DNA from 2 places in the Paenibacillus salivarius genome. Region 1 is predicted to be linked to the other one. Evidence: riboswitches for the same ligand, from Rfam matches in the RefSeq annotation. Region 1 holds a riboswitch; the other holds the start of a gene.
The links. A riboswitch is a leader RNA that binds a small molecule or an ion and turns the genes downstream of it on or off. The one in region 1 is predicted to bind FMN.
Positions count from the first base shown of each region.

Region 2: another riboswitch for FMN. It lies ahead of ribD (bifunctional diaminohydroxyphosphoribosylaminopyrimidine deaminase/5-amino-6-(5-phosphoribosylamino)uracil reductase RibD); the one in region 1 lies ahead of ACSFXJ_RS20780 (DMT family transporter).

Region 1 covers NZ_CP195592.1:4,490,194-4,497,579, reverse strand. Annotated here, with positions in the region: gene ACSFXJ_RS20805 (SDR family NAD(P)-dependent oxidoreductase) at 1-376, shown strand, start outside; gene ACSFXJ_RS20800 (hypothetical protein) at 441-1,418, opposite strand; gene ACSFXJ_RS20795 (methionine ABC transporter ATP-binding protein) at 1,627-2,388, shown strand; gene ACSFXJ_RS20790 (methionine ABC transporter permease) at 2,381-3,061, shown strand; gene ACSFXJ_RS20785 (MetQ/NlpA family ABC transporter substrate-binding protein) at 3,130-4,011, shown strand; FMN riboswitch at 4,195-4,350, shown strand; gene ACSFXJ_RS20780 (DMT family transporter) at 4,476-5,441, shown strand; gene ACSFXJ_RS20775 (GGDEF domain-containing protein) at 5,554-6,735, shown strand; gene ACSFXJ_RS20770 (GDSL-type esterase/lipase family protein) at 6,784-7,386, shown strand, end outside.
Region 2 covers NZ_CP195592.1:2,430,665-2,438,050, forward strand. Annotated here, with positions in the region: gene ACSFXJ_RS10895 (spore germination protein) at 1-1,592, shown strand, start outside; gene lysA (diaminopimelate decarboxylase) at 1,699-3,030, shown strand; gene ACSFXJ_RS10905 (peptidylprolyl isomerase) at 3,181-3,615, shown strand; gene tlp (small acid-soluble spore protein Tlp) at 3,702-3,920, opposite strand; FMN riboswitch at 4,090-4,267, shown strand; gene ribD (bifunctional diaminohydroxyphosphoribosylaminopyrimidine deaminase/5-amino-6-(5-phosphoribosylamino)uracil reductase RibD) at 4,539-5,645, shown strand; gene ribE (riboflavin synthase) at 5,692-6,375, shown strand; gene ACSFXJ_RS10925 (bifunctional 3,4-dihydroxy-2-butanone-4-phosphate synthase/GTP cyclohydrolase II) at 6,410-7,386, shown strand, end outside.

The sequences.
Region 1 (7,386 bases):
CCCGGCCATGATCGAAAAGGGCGGCGGACGATTGATCGGCATCAATACCGAATGCGCCATGCAGAACTTCCCCGGACAATCCGCCTATACGGCCGGCAAACGCGGGATGGACGGCGTGTACCGGGTACTGGCCAAAGAGGTCGGACCGCATCAAATTACGGTGAACCAGGTGGCGCCGGGCTGGACCATCAGCGAAAAAGACTACGGCGTGGCCGATCTGAACGATGCCTCCTATGTGGAACAGGTGCCGCTGAAACGCAGAGGAAAGGACCAGGATATCGCCAATGCGGTCGCTTTCCTGGCATCGGATTTGGCCGGCTTCATTACAGGTGCCTATATCCCGGTCAATGGCGGGAACGTCATGCCGGCTATTTGACGGACAAACAACAAAAAAAAGAGCATTGCCTGGGCACATTCTTCCAGCAATGCTCTTTTTTTGTTTAGTTCACGAGCTCTTCGCGTAATTTATCCAGAGAGTTCGAAGGCTTGTAGTTGTTTTTGGCGGTAGCTTCCATGAATTGCTTCAGTTTCCCAAGCAGCGGGCTGGAGTCGATATCCGCCTTTTCGAGCACTGAAGTATACGCCTCCTTGGCTTCGGGCTCCATCATGCCGTTGTCATAATCGAACAGCGGCGTATTGTTGCCTCCGTAGAAGACCGCCAACTTATAATACCCCAGCAGGGTTTGCGCTTCCTTGATCCGCTTCGAATCGGGATACCGCACGGTAAAGGCTTCGGCCGCGAGAGCGCGCTCCAACAATTCATCCCATCCGATCGACAAGGCCGCGTCACTCATAAACCGGTCATCCGATTCTTTGGCTTTCAGCTGTATATAAGCGGCGACTTCTTCTGTTGCCTTGTCGGCATATTTAGCCGTTACCCTGTAATCCGGATCAGGTGAAAACATGCCCTCCCTCGTATCCACGAGATATCCGGAATCACGGGTTTCCGTGAGCAGTGCCTTCATCTTTTCATCGCTCGCCTTGCCGATCACTTCATCGAGAGTTTCATCGTAATTATAGATTTCCGCAAGCCTCTCCTGCGTATCTCCTTCATAAAACCGGTCCACGAGACCGCCAAGCTCCTTGATCTGCGTATCTTCCAAAGCAAGCAGCATGTCGGACACCTGTTCCTTGGACAAGCTGCCGATATGTTCGTCGAGGAAATCGAAGGCTTCCGGAAGCTTGCCTCCTTCCGCCAGCAAGGCGTTAAACTCAGTCACCAGCCGGGCGGAATCCGTATTTTCCGGTGCATTTCCGTCCTGCGGGTTTAGCTCATTTTGATTTTGATTTATTCCATTTTCTTGATTTGAGGGTTGACCTGTTTGTGCGGGTTCGGCATGGTTCGTGCATGCGCCAAGCGTCAAAGCGGCGGCAAGCGTGAAAGCCACGGCCAGTCTTCGCCTGTAAAGGGACGTCATTGAACGATTCCTCCTTTATGTCGGTCCATTCCTATCCGTATTTTTTAACGTCTGCGGGAAGAGAAATGTTGCAATGATGATACACAATTAATAATTGGTGACACAGAAGGGTAATTGCTCTATAATCAAAAGGAAAACGACCACTAAAACAGGTTTGTTAAATTATTAATACAATTAGCATGGTGCAAACCGGATGGGGGGGAGGCCTTTGATTTCTCTTCAAGACGTAAGTAAAAGCTACGCATCCCGCGAGGGGGGCTTTACCGCGGTGCACCCTTTGACTCTTACGATCGAAGAGGGAGCGGTGCATGGGATTATCGGTCCCAGCGGGGCAGGAAAATCGACGCTGCTGCGAATGATGAACTTGCTGGAGATACCCGATCGGGGCAGCGTGACGATCGACGGGCAGGATTTGCTTCGGCTTCCGGAGGGTCAGCTGCGGCTGGCCAGGCGGAAAATCGGCATGGTGTTTCAGCAATTTCACTTGCTTCATAACCGGACCGTGAGCGGCAATGTCGCCGTTCCGCTGGAGCTCGCCGGCATGCCGAAAAAGCAGCAAAAGGAACGGGTTCGGGAATGCCTTCGATTTGTCGGATTGGAGGATAAGGCGAAGGAGTACCCGGCCCGGCTCAGCGGCGGACAGAAACAGCGGGTCGCGATCGCCCGTGCGCTTGCCCACAAGCCATCGGTGCTGCTCTGCGACGAGCCCACCTCTTCGCTCGATCCGGCCACGACGTCGGAAGTGCTGGGGGTTTTGAGGCATATCAATGAAGCGCTTGGGGTCACGATCGTGATCGTAACTCACGAGATGGACGTGGTGAAGGCGATTTGCCGGGAGGTGTCCGTTATGGAGCAGGGCCGTCTGACGGACCGCTTCAAGCTGGAAAAGCGGGCGGAGCAGACCGAATTCCGCAGGCCGCCGTCATACCGGGAAATGCTGCTGGGGAAAGCGGGGCAGGCCGATGTTTGATTTTTCCGTCATGCTCGATAAATTCATCCAGTATTGGCCGCAGATTGCCGACGCGATCGGGGAGACCTTCCTGATGGTCGGCATCTCGGTCGCAGCGGCGCTGTTGCTGGGCCTCCCGCTGGGGACGATGCTGTTTCTGACCGCGAAGGGCCAGCTCTACGAAAACCGGACATGGTCCGCGATACTCGGCGGTTTTGTCAATGTGGTGCGGTCATTTCCTTTTTTGCTGCTGGTCGTGTTCCTTATTCCTTTCACCCGGTTTTTGATCGGAACGGCGATCGGCACGCTTGCCGCTTCGGTTCCGCTTGGAATCGTGGCCATCGCGATTTATGCCAGACAAGTGGAGCAATCCCTGCTGGAAGTGCCGAAAGGTGTGGTGGAAGCGGCCCGTTCGATGGGAGCTTCGAGGCTAGCGATCATCCGCAAATTTTTGTATGTCGAAGCTCGCTCCGGTTTGGTGCTTGGACTGACGACCTCGACGATCAGCTTTATTTCGTATTCCACCGTCATGGGTGTCGTGGGCGGAGGAGGGGTCGGCGATTTTGCGATCCGTTACGGCTATCAGCGGTTTGAAACGGAACTAATGGCGGCCGTCATCGTGCTCATGATTATTTTGGTGCAGCTGGTTCAATACACCGGAAGCAGGATCGCGAGATGGCTGGACCGGCGGTGAAGAAAATTCTGGAGAAACATCAGCATGTTAGAAAGAGAGTAAACCGAAAATATTGGAGGGTGTTTGAGATGAAAAAAAGTTGGATGTTTGGACTGCTTGCCTTGGTGCTTGCGATTGTCGTAGCGGGATGCGGCAACGGAAACGGAAGCGGCAATAGCAAAGGTAACGGTAATGCACCGGGAGAAAATACCGCGAATCAGGGGGATAACCCCGCCGCCAAAAACGAAGAAGTAACGTTGAAGGTCGCGACACTGATTCCGCCGATGACGGACATCTTGGAGATCGTGAAGCCGATTCTCAAAGAAGAAGGCATCAACCTGGAACTCGTCGTGCTGTCGGATAATGTCCAGCCGAATGACGCGCTGGCGAACAAGGAAGTGGATGCGAACTTTTTCCAGCACATTCCTTACATGAACCAGTATAATGAAAGCACGGGCAGCAAGCTCGTCGGCATTCAGCCGGTCTACCACGCGGTATACGGCGCGTATTCCAAGCGTTACAAATCAATGGAGGAATTGCCGGAAGGGGCGACGATCGCGATCGCCAATGATCCTACGAACACCGGGCGCTCGCTTGTCATGCTGGAGAAGGCCGGCGTGATTAAGCTGAAGGAAGGCGTAGGAATCAATGCGACCGTGGCCGATATTACCGAGAACAAAAAGAATTACAAGTTCGAAGAAGTCGATTTGCTGATGCTGGCCCGGATGCTCGATGATGCCGATCTGGTTTTGATGACCCCGGCCTATGCCAGCCCGCTTGGATTGACGCCGAAGAAAGACGCGCTGCTGACGGAAACGACCGAATCCGCATTTGCTATCACGCTGGTGGCCCGCGAGGACAACAAGGATTCCGAACCGATCCGTAAGCTGGCAGAGGCTATTTCGGGTCCTGAAGTGAAGGCATTTTTGGAGAAGGATTACAGCGAGATCGCCATTCCGGCTTTTGAATAATCCACTATCAAAAAATTAGTAGGTTACAAAACGAATATTTTTATGTATAATGGTTGTAAATTAGATTGATTTTCATAAAATAAATCATAGGTTGTTTTCATTGTGACGTATGTTACAGAATTGGCTTTCTGGGCGTACTAATATGAAATCAACCCATGCAACACCACACTAAATAAAATGAATATGGATCTTCGGGGTAAGGTGAAATTCCTGACCGGCGGTGATAGTCATCCGAAAGGATGCTTCAGCCCGCGACTCGCTGTTTTCGATATGGAAGACGGCGACTGATCTGGTGCAATTCCAGGGCCGACGGTAAAGTCCGGATGGGAGAAGATCAATAAGTAAGCATGCGGCAGAAAATTGCTTTGACGCAAGCTTATTTGATCAGCCCCTGTTTACATTGACATCCGTCAATGACAGGGGTTTTCTGCGTAGACCCCATATTCAAGAAGGAGTCAAGGAATATGGAAAATGCATCAAGTGTCAGAGTTCAGGTAAATTCTTCGCTGCCGTTGTCGAAGGCCCGCCCCAAGAGCGGCTTTTGGCTGGTCGTTTTGGGAGCCGCGCTTTGGGGCGTGGATCCGCTGTTCCGTCTTATTTTGCTTAAATCGATTACGTCCGCTCAGCTCGTACTGTTGGAGCATATCCTCATTGCCTTGTGCGTAGCCCCGATTCTATGGAAAAACCGTGCCGAGCTTAAAGGGATCGGCTGGAAACAGGGGGGCGCCTTGCTCTTTATCTCCTGGGGGGGCTCCGCGATCGCGACGATTTTGTTCACGCTCGGGCTGGCGCATGGGAATGCGAACGCCGTGCTGCTGCTGCAAAAGCTCCAGCCTTTGTTCGCGATCATATTGGCGCGCTTTTTGCTGAAAGAGTCGCTGCCGCGCCATTTTTCGGCGCTCTTCATCGTTGCGCTGGCAGGGACCTACCTGCTGACCTTCGGTTTTGATATCCCCTTCGGGCACTGGAATGATTTTGTTCAGGTAGGAAGCTTGTTGTCGCTCGGGGCGGCCGCGCTTTGGGGCGGGTCGACCGTAATGGGACGCCTGATGGTAGGCCAGATGAAGTACGAGACGGTCACCTCGCTCCGGTTTATTTTAGCCCTGCCGCTGCTTCTCGCCATCACTTGGAATGAAGGAGCCGCTTGGCATCTGCCCGGGGACGGAGCCGGAATCGCCGCCTTCTCCTTGAACTTGGTGGGGCAGGCGCTGCTGCCGGGACTGCTTAGCCTGCTTGTCTATTATAAAGGGCTGACCACCACGAAAGCGTCTGTGGCAACGCTGGCCGAGCTCAGCTTCCCGATGGTGGGCGTGCTGATCAACTGGATCGCGTTCCAGCAGGTGGTTACGTTGGCCCAAGCGTTCGGTTTTATCCTGATTTGGGCGACGCTATTCGTGATTTCGAGACAGGATAATGCAAAAACCGCTTAAAATAGATATAAAAATTAGAGGATTTTCGATCTCCATTGTCGGAAATCCTCTTTTTGTTTATACTTAAAATTTGGAAGATGGATTCGATCTATAGAATGGATGATCCGCATATATGTTGTTTAATCTCGATATGAATACCGTATATATATTGCTGGCGCTGGGCCATCTTTTTACCGTGATCCTTGTAACCGCCTACAGAAATGGACTTCCTCGGGATCGGGCCGTGAATGCTTTTTACGCGGCAAAATGGTTTCAAGCGTTGACCTGGGCGATCATGGCGTTTGACTGGAAAGCCATGCCTTTTCTGGCTGCCGCGAATTCGATTTATTTGCTCGGTACCGCCTTGGAAACGATGGCGCTGCTGAGAGTGGCCGGCGGATACAGCCGAAGGTACGGCAAAGCTTATTTTTTCCTCATTGTTACCTCTATTTTCGTATACAATCTGATCGTTATGTTCTGGAATTTGGAGAGTCTGCGGATCACGGTCGTATCTGTGACCATCGCCCTCTTTCTGCTTCCGCCCGTGCTTGTCATGATTCGCGGGAAGAAGCGGACAGCCCTCAAGCTAACCGTGGGATATTTGTATCTGATCGTTGCGGCCGGCCTTTTGATCCGCTCCATCGTGGTGTGGACATCCAGCATGGAGGTCTCGGCGTTTGAGCCGAGTCTTTACCAGAACCTCTCCTTTCTCTCCCTATTTTTCAATATGATGCTCGGCAATGTCGGATTCGTGCTCTTATCCAAGGAGAAAGCCGATATGGAACTGCTTAAGCTTGCGAGTTACGACGATTTGACGGGGGCGATGAACCGCCGGACGTTCGTGCTTGGGGCAAAGCGGATTTTGGGCATATATGAAAAAAATCGGAAGCCGGTCTCTTTTCTGCTGCTGGATCTCGACGAGTTCAAAACGATCAATGACACGCACGGTCACGACGCAGGCGATGAGGTGCTGCAGAATTTCAGCGACAAGATTCGAAGGGAAATGAATCCCGGGGATTTGCTCGGAAGGTACGGGGGCGATGAATTTGCGATCCTGCTTCCTGGTGCGGACGAACGCAGGTCGGACGAGTTTGCCGAAGCGCTGCGCTGTGCCGTGGAGCGTGACGGTACGGTTGATAACGGATCGGAAAACACGAAGATCGACTACACCATAAGCATGGGAATCATTACGGTCGTGCCGAAGGCGGAGGTTCCGCTGGAGAGGCTGTACAAATTATCCGATAAGGCCCTTTATCGGGCCAAACAGGCGGGGAGGAATCGCGCCGCCAGAAGCCGGTTGGAGGAATACGAGTGAAGGGACGGCCTCGAGGCGAGGCGGTTTGAGAAGATGTGAATCCTAATTGTGAAAGGCGTGGAAATGATGATCGATCTGTCCGAACCCTTGTTGAGCATTCCCGAGCGGAAACGAATCGTATTTCTGGGTGACAGCATCACCGAAAACGGGGCCTACATCCGATATCTTGACGCATATTTCCTCAAATATATGCCGGACCGCCGGCTTGAACTGATCAATCTGGGCGTGGGCAGCGAAACGGCGGCAGGGACGCATGAAGAAAGCCACCCGTTCCCCCGTCCTTGCGTTCATGAACGGTTGGAACGGGCGTTGGCGGAGACCGAGCCGGAATGGGTGTTCCTTTGCTACGGGATGAATGACGGGATATATCACCCGTTTTCGGAAGAGCGGTTCGAGCTTTACCGCGAAGGCATGATGCGGGCGGCCAAACGGGTGGAAGAAGCGGGAGCGAGAGTGATCCTGATGACGCCCCCGGCATATGACGTGAAATCTATTAACGGCGAGGCCAAGCCGGAAGGAATGGCGGATTACGCGTTCGAAACGCCTTATGAGGATTACAACGGGGTTCTTGGTACATATGCCTCATGGATCAAGGAATTTGGGGCGAAGCAGGGTTATACGGTAGTGGATTTACGCGAACCGTTAATGGAA
Region 2 (7,386 bases), 2.1 Mb from region 1:
AGTTTATGCCAGGGTTTGGCGAGTACGTTTGGCCCGAAGAAAGGCAGCAAGCCGAGGAGGCGCGACGCCGCAAAGTCGAAACGGAAAGATCGGATTCCGTGAAGGAATCGATCGAGTACTGGCAGAAGAGCGACCTGATCAGCACCAGCGTCGAAACGACGAAAAAGACGCTGGAAGAAGTGGTCGGCCTGGGCCAGGGCTTCGACATCGTGTTTCGGGAGATGACGTTCGGCGGCGTGAAGACGGGGCTATTTTTTATTAACGGGTTTGTAAAGGACGCCATTCTGCAGGAGATTCTCAAGAGGCTGACGTATCTTACGCCGGAGGATCTGAATGCCGGAGCCCTGCATGCTTTCTTCGAGTTATACATTCCCCATATCCAGGTCGAAGTGACGAAGAATCTAAGCACCGTGATCAACAACGTACTCGTGGGCCAGGCCGGATTCTTTATCGAAGGAGAAGAAACCGCGATCGTGCTGGACACCCGGTCTTACCCGGCCCGCAGTCCGGAGGAGCCGTCGCTGGAGCGGGTCGTTCGGGGGGCCAGGGACGGTTTTACGGAGACGCTGGTGACCAACGTGATCCTGGTCCGCAGGCGGCTTCGGGATCCCGGCGTCAAATTCGAGACGATGAAGGTCGGCCGTCGTTCCCAAACCGATGTATGCGTTGCTTTTATTGATGATATCGTGGATAAAGCGCTCGTCGATAAGGTCAAGGAGAAAATCCAGAACGTCGAATTGGACGGCATTCCGCTGGCGGATAAACAACTGGAGGAAGCCATTCTAAAAAAGGGGTGGAACCCTTTTCCATTAGTCCGCTACTCCGAACGCCCCGACGTCGTGGCATCGCATTTGATGGAAGGCAGAGTCGTCATCTTTGTCGATACTTCCCCGAGCGTCATGATTTTGCCGACTACGTTTTTCGATCTGTGCCAGCATGCGGAGGAGAACCGCCAAACTCCTTTTATGGGCACCTATTTGCGCTGGGTGAGATTTTTCGGGATATTCGCCTCCCTATTCCTGCTTCCGATCTGGCTGCTTGTCGTCATTCATCCGGAACTGAAGCCTGCCGCACTGGATTTTATCGGACCGCAAAAAATGGCCAAAATCCCCTTGATCGCCCAGTTCCTGATCGTCGAATTCGGGGTCGATCTGATGCGGATGGCCGCGGTTCATACGCCGACGCCTCTCGCCTCGGCCATGGGCTTGATCGCGGCGATCCTGATCGGCGATATCGCGGTGCAAACCGGGTTGTTTGTCAACGAAGTCATTTTGTACATGGCGGTGGCCGCCATCGGGATGTTCGCGACGCCAAGTTACGAGCTGGGTCTTGCCAACAGGGTGGTCAGATTGATCATGCTGGTGTTGGTGGCGCTGTTCGGAGTGCCGGGATTCGTAGGCGGAGTCACCGCGTTCATCATTTACCTCAGCCTGCAGCGTTCGTTCAACTCTTCTTATCTGTGGCCATTTATTCCGTTTAATGCAAAGGCGATGGCCGGCATTGTGTTCAGGGTACCGGTACTGACATCGAAACAAAGACCGTCGTTCAACAAGACCAGGGACAATACGCGTATGCCGCGAAATAAAAAGTAACCGGGCGTGTCCATGAAAAAACACAAATGATATTCACAAAAATCCATTTTTCAGTTCGCCCTTTGTTTGCTATACTAGTGAAAATTGAAAGTGGAGGACTGAATAGATGTATTTACACGGTACCAGCAAAATCAACAATAAAGGACATCTTGAAATCGGCGGTTGCGACACTGTCGAACTGAAAGAAACATACGGCACCCCTTTGTACATCATGGATGAAGCCCTCATTCGGCAAAGATGCCGCGAATATATGGATGCATTCCGGGCGTCGGGTTTGTCTTTTCAAGTGGCATATGCGAGCAAGGCCTTCTGCGTGATGGCAATGTGCCGTCTCGCCGAAGAAGAGGGGCTCTCGCTTGACGTCGTTTCCGAGGGGGAGCTGTATACGGCGCTCCAAGCCGGATTCCCGGCGCAGCGTATTCATTTTCACGGGAACAACAAAACTCCGGAAGAATTGGAGATGGCCATCTCGGCTAATATCGGTTGTTTCGTCGTGGACAATTTCATCGAAATGCATTTGCTTCAGGCATTGGCGGCGGAAAAAGGCGTCACGGTTAACGTCCTGCTCCGCGTAACGCCTGGGGTCGAGGCGCATACCCACGAGTATATTTCGACAGGTCAGACCGACTCCAAGTTCGGTTTCGATATCGGGAACGGATCCGCGTTCCAGGCGGTAGAGCTGGCTTCACGCAGCTTGAACCTGAATTTGCTCGGTCTGCATTCCCATATCGGTTCGCAAATCTTTGAAGTGGAAGGCTTCAAAATGGCGGTGGACCGGGTAGCCGAGTTCTCGTTGCAAGTCAAAGACAAACTGGATGTTGTATTTAAAGTCATTAATTTGGGCGGCGGTTTCGGAATCCGCTATACGTCTGAAGATACGCCGTTGAAAGTATCCGATTACGTGAAGGCCATTACGGATTCGGTCAAAGATTCGTTTGGGGGCGCATATCCGCAGCTGCCTGAAATTTGGGTCGAACCGGGCCGCAGTATCGTCGGCGATGCCGGAACGACGCTCTATACGGTCGGAACGAGCAAAGATATTCCGGGCGTCCGCAAATACGTGGCCGTTGACGGGGGGATGACCGACAATCCGCGTCCGGCTTTGTACGAATCCAAATATGAAGCCATGCTGGCCAACAGAGGGCTTGATGCGGCTGAAGAGACGGTTTCCGTGGCCGGCAAATGCTGCGAAAGCGGAGACATGCTGATTTGGGACCTGGAGCTGCCGAAAGTGAAATCGGGTGATTTGCTTGCCGTAGCGTGTACGGGTGCATATAACTACGCCATGGCCAGCAATTATAATCGTATTCGCCGCCCTGCGGTCGTTTTTGTCCAAAATGGCAAGAGCGACCTCGTCGTCAAGCGTGAATCGCTCCAGGATATCGTTTCCTGCGACGTGATTCCCGAGCGTATTGCGAAGCAGCCTTCGTTGAAGTAAATTCCCCTGAATTTTAGGGGGACTACTAGATAGCTCCCGGGAAGTCTTCGGACCTTTCCGGGGGCTGTTTTGCTCTCAAAGGAATTCCGTAGTAAACTGGAATAGGTTTGTCCAATAGGGATCGTATTAACGAAGAAGGAAGTGACCTATATGAAAAAGGGTAAAATCGTATTGGAAAAAGGCGGAGAAGTGGAAATCCAATTTCTGCCGGAAGAAGCGCCGGGAACGGTTGCGAACTTTGAAAAGCTGGCGAATTCCGGATTTTATAACGGACTGACGTTCCACCGCGTTATTCCGGGCTTTGTCGCTCAAGGCGGCTGCCCGATCGGTAACGGAACCGGCGGTCCCGGCTACACGATCAAATGCGAAACGGCGACAAATACGACGAAGCACGAGCGCGGCGTACTGTCCATGGCGCATGCGGGTAAAGATACAGGCGGCAGCCAGTTCTTCATCGTATATGAACCGCAGCCTCATTTGAACGGCGTTCATACCGTGTTCGGCAAAGTAACGTCGGGCATGGATCTGGTCGATCAAGTCCGCCCGGGAGACAAAATGAAGGAAGTTACCGTCTGGGATGAATAGTCAGTAAAAGGCCGGACAGAGAGCATCGGAAACTTGCTCTTTGTCCGGCCTTTTTGCGATGAAAAGCCGTTTATTGGCAGGGTAGCTTAGTGATCGTGAGCTTCGTCTTTGACTTCCTCGCGGAAGCCGCGGATCGCATCCAGACGCTTGGCGTTTTTTTCTTCGATTTGATTTTTCTCGCCGGTGGAAATTTCATCCGCATGCTCGGCCAAATAATCCTGGCCTTCACGGAAATTACGAATCGTATTTTGAATGCTGTGTTGGAGTTTTTCGACATTATCAGAGCGATCATCCGGTTTTGCCACGTTACATTCCTCCTGCTTATTGATATGGAAATATGGGATCGAGGATAGTTTCACACGGGATCCGGCTTTTTATTCCGCGAAAGTATGAAAGGAATGTCCTTGATTTTTCAGAAAGTTAATGATAACATTCGGGGTGCAAGACAGTTATTTTAACAATCAAAAATGAATAGCATTCCTTCGGGGTTGGGTGTAATTCCCTACCGACGGTGATGGTGAGCTTCAAGGGGGATTTCCCCGATTTCGAACGCGAGCACAAGTCCGTGACCCGTATGCGTCGTTAACGAGCATGCGGCTGAGCCGGTGAGATTCCGGGACCGACAGTATAGTCTGGATGGGAGAAGGAGACGCGGGAACACATGACATTTTAGAATGAATGTGCTCTTAATTTAGCAGAAACTCGAACATGTTATTAATTTCACAACCGGTGAAATTAATAATTTTGTTAAAGTTGTCGGCGATATGACCAGTCATGATTATTTTTGGCTTGCCTTTACCGCCGCGATGCTGCTTATTTATTTGCGTTGATATATCCTCTTGATCTCAAACCTGCCGGAATGCTCCGGCAGGTTTTTTGTCATTCGTACGACTGCCGGATCAAGGCAAAGGAGGTACGGGGTTTTGCATCGGATCGACGATGAGTACTACATGGAATTGGCGCTTCAAATGGCCGAACGCGCACTGGGCCAAACCGAAATCAATCCGGTCGTCGGCGCCGTCGTCGTGAAAGACGGGGCTGTTGTTGGCCTGGGTGCGCATTTGAAGCGGGGGACGCCCCATGCGGAGGTCCACGCCTTGGATATGGCCGGAGCGCTGTCGGAAGGAAGCACGGTGTACGTCACGCTGGAGCCCTGCAGCCATTATGGAATGACTCCACCTTGCGCCGAAAGATTGATCCGCGAAAAGGTAGCCAGGGTCGTTGTCGCCTGCGAGGATCCCAATCCCCAGGTGGCCGGACGGGGTATCAACATGCTGCGGGAACAAGGCATCCATGTGGATGTAGGCGTTCTTCGGGAGCGGGCGGTTAAATTGAACAGAAAGTTCATCAAGTTCATTTCGACCGGGTTTCCGTATGTAACAATCAAAACGGCAAGCACGCTGGACGGGAAAATCGCCTCAAAGACGGGCGACAGTAAATGGATTTCCAATGAAGAGGCGCGAGCGATCGTCCATACGATGCGCCACCGCCATCAAGGCATCATGGTCGGGATCGGCACGGTCCTGGCGGATGATCCGCAGCTAACGACACGGCTTGAGGTCCCCGGGATATCCCCGGTACGCATTATTGTGGACTCGGTGCTGCGGATTCCGGAGGAGAGCAAGGTAGTCAACGACGGTCTTGCCCCGACCCTGCTGCTGACAACCGCCAGAGCGGATGCTGGCAAAGCCGAGGCTCTGAACAAGAAAGGAATCGAAGTGCTGTTTTGCGGTGAGGGTCCCGAGGTTGACCTAAAGGCGGCGCTGGGCATGCTCGCGAAGCGCGGCATTTCCTCCATTCTCGTTGAAGGCGGGGGAAGACTGAACGGGGCGTTGCTGGAGCAGAAGCTGGTCGATGAAGTCGTGATGTTTATCGCACCTAAACTCATCGGCGGAGAAGCATCGCCGGGAAGTTTTATTTTTTCGGGGTACGAAAAAATGAGCGAAGCGGTTCGATTAACGGAAATGGAAATCGAGCAGCTTGGCGACAATGTTTGTATTCGGGGAGTTCCCGTTTGGTCTGACGCTTAGCCGTCGGTTCGATCAAAGGAATCTCTCCAGGAAGGGTGGCAGATTTATGTTTACTGGACTTGTAGAGGAAATCGGAACGATGAAGTCGATCAGCCGAAAAGGGGAAGCCATGGTGCTCGGCATTTCGGCCGGCGTAATCATGGATGACCTGAAGCTCGGGGATAGTGTTGCCGTTAACGGCGTATGTCTGACAGCCACCGCGATCGGTGCGAATTCATTTACGGTTGACGTCATGCCGCAAACATACAGGCACACGAATCTAAAAGATTTGAAGCCTGGCGGAAAAGTGAATCTGGAACGGGCGATGGCCGCGGGCGGACGCTTCGGCGGACATATCGTGCAAGGCCATGTGGACGGAACCGGGGCGATTGTCCGGACCCGCCATGATCAAAATGCCGTCGTGTATACGATCGAACCGGCCAGCCCCTCTCTTTTCAAATATATTATCCCTCAAGGCTCGATTACCCTGGACGGTATCAGTTTAACGGTGACGGAAGCCGGAGGAGGACGTTTCTCCGTTTCCATTATCCCTCATACCCTGGCGGAAACGGTGCTGGCCAATAAGCGGCCGGGCGATACGGTGAACATCGAATGCGACGTCCTTGGGAAATATGTGGAGCACTTGTTGAACTTCAAGGTCCGTGGAACGGGAAGTCATTCTCAGGAAGAAGAGACGGATGCTCGGGGTGGCATTGATCTTCCGTTTCTGAGCCGGAATGGTTTTGCCTAATATTATTAATCTGCAAGACGAGGAGTGAAAAGACATGAGCGATATCCAACTGGATCGGGTTGAAGAAGCCATCTATGATTTGATGCGCGGTAAGGTCATAATTGTCGTCGATGATGAAGACCGCGAAAATGAAGGCGATTTTGTCGCCCTGGCCGAAAAAGCTACGCCTGAAGTGATCAATTTTATGATCACCCAGGGCCGGGGGCTCGTTTGCATGCCCATTACGCAAGAGCGGGCCGAAGAATTGGAGCTTACGCCGATGGTTGCGCAAAATACGGATTATCATGGAACGGCCTTTACCGTATCTATTGACCATAAAGACACAACGACGGGAATTTCCGCGTATGAGCGTTCTTTAACGGCTCGCGGCATTATGGACCCGAACGCCAAGCCGGCAGATTTTCGCCGCCCTGGTCATATGTTCCCGCTGATTGCCAAGAAAGGCGGCGTCTTGCGACGGGCCGGTCATACGGAGGCTGCGGTCGATCTTGCCCGCATGTGCGGCGCATATCCGGCAGGGGTGATCTGCGAAGTTATCAAGGAAGACGGGACGATGGCGAGATTGCCGGATCTCGTGGAGATAGCCAAGCAGTTCGATCTAAAGCTCATCAGCGTCAAGGATTTGATCCATTACCGCAATGAGAAGGAAAATCTGGTCAACCGGGAAGTCGAGGTCCGCATGCCGACCGATTACGGTGAATTCCGGGCGGTCGCCTACACGAACGACATCGACAACAAAGAGCATGTCGCTTTGGTCAAAGGCGAGATCGATGGGAATGAGCCGGTCCTTGTGCGCGTCCATTCGGAATGCCTCACGGGAGACGTATTTCATTCCCACCGGTGCGACTGCGGCCCGCAGTTCGAAGCGGCTCTCCGCCGGATCGAGCAGGAAGGCAGAGGGGTATTGCTCTACATGCGTCAGGAAGGTCGCGGTATCGGCCTTATAAACAAGCTGAAGGCATATAAGCTGCAAGAGGAAGGGCTTGATACGGTGGACGCGAATCTGAAACT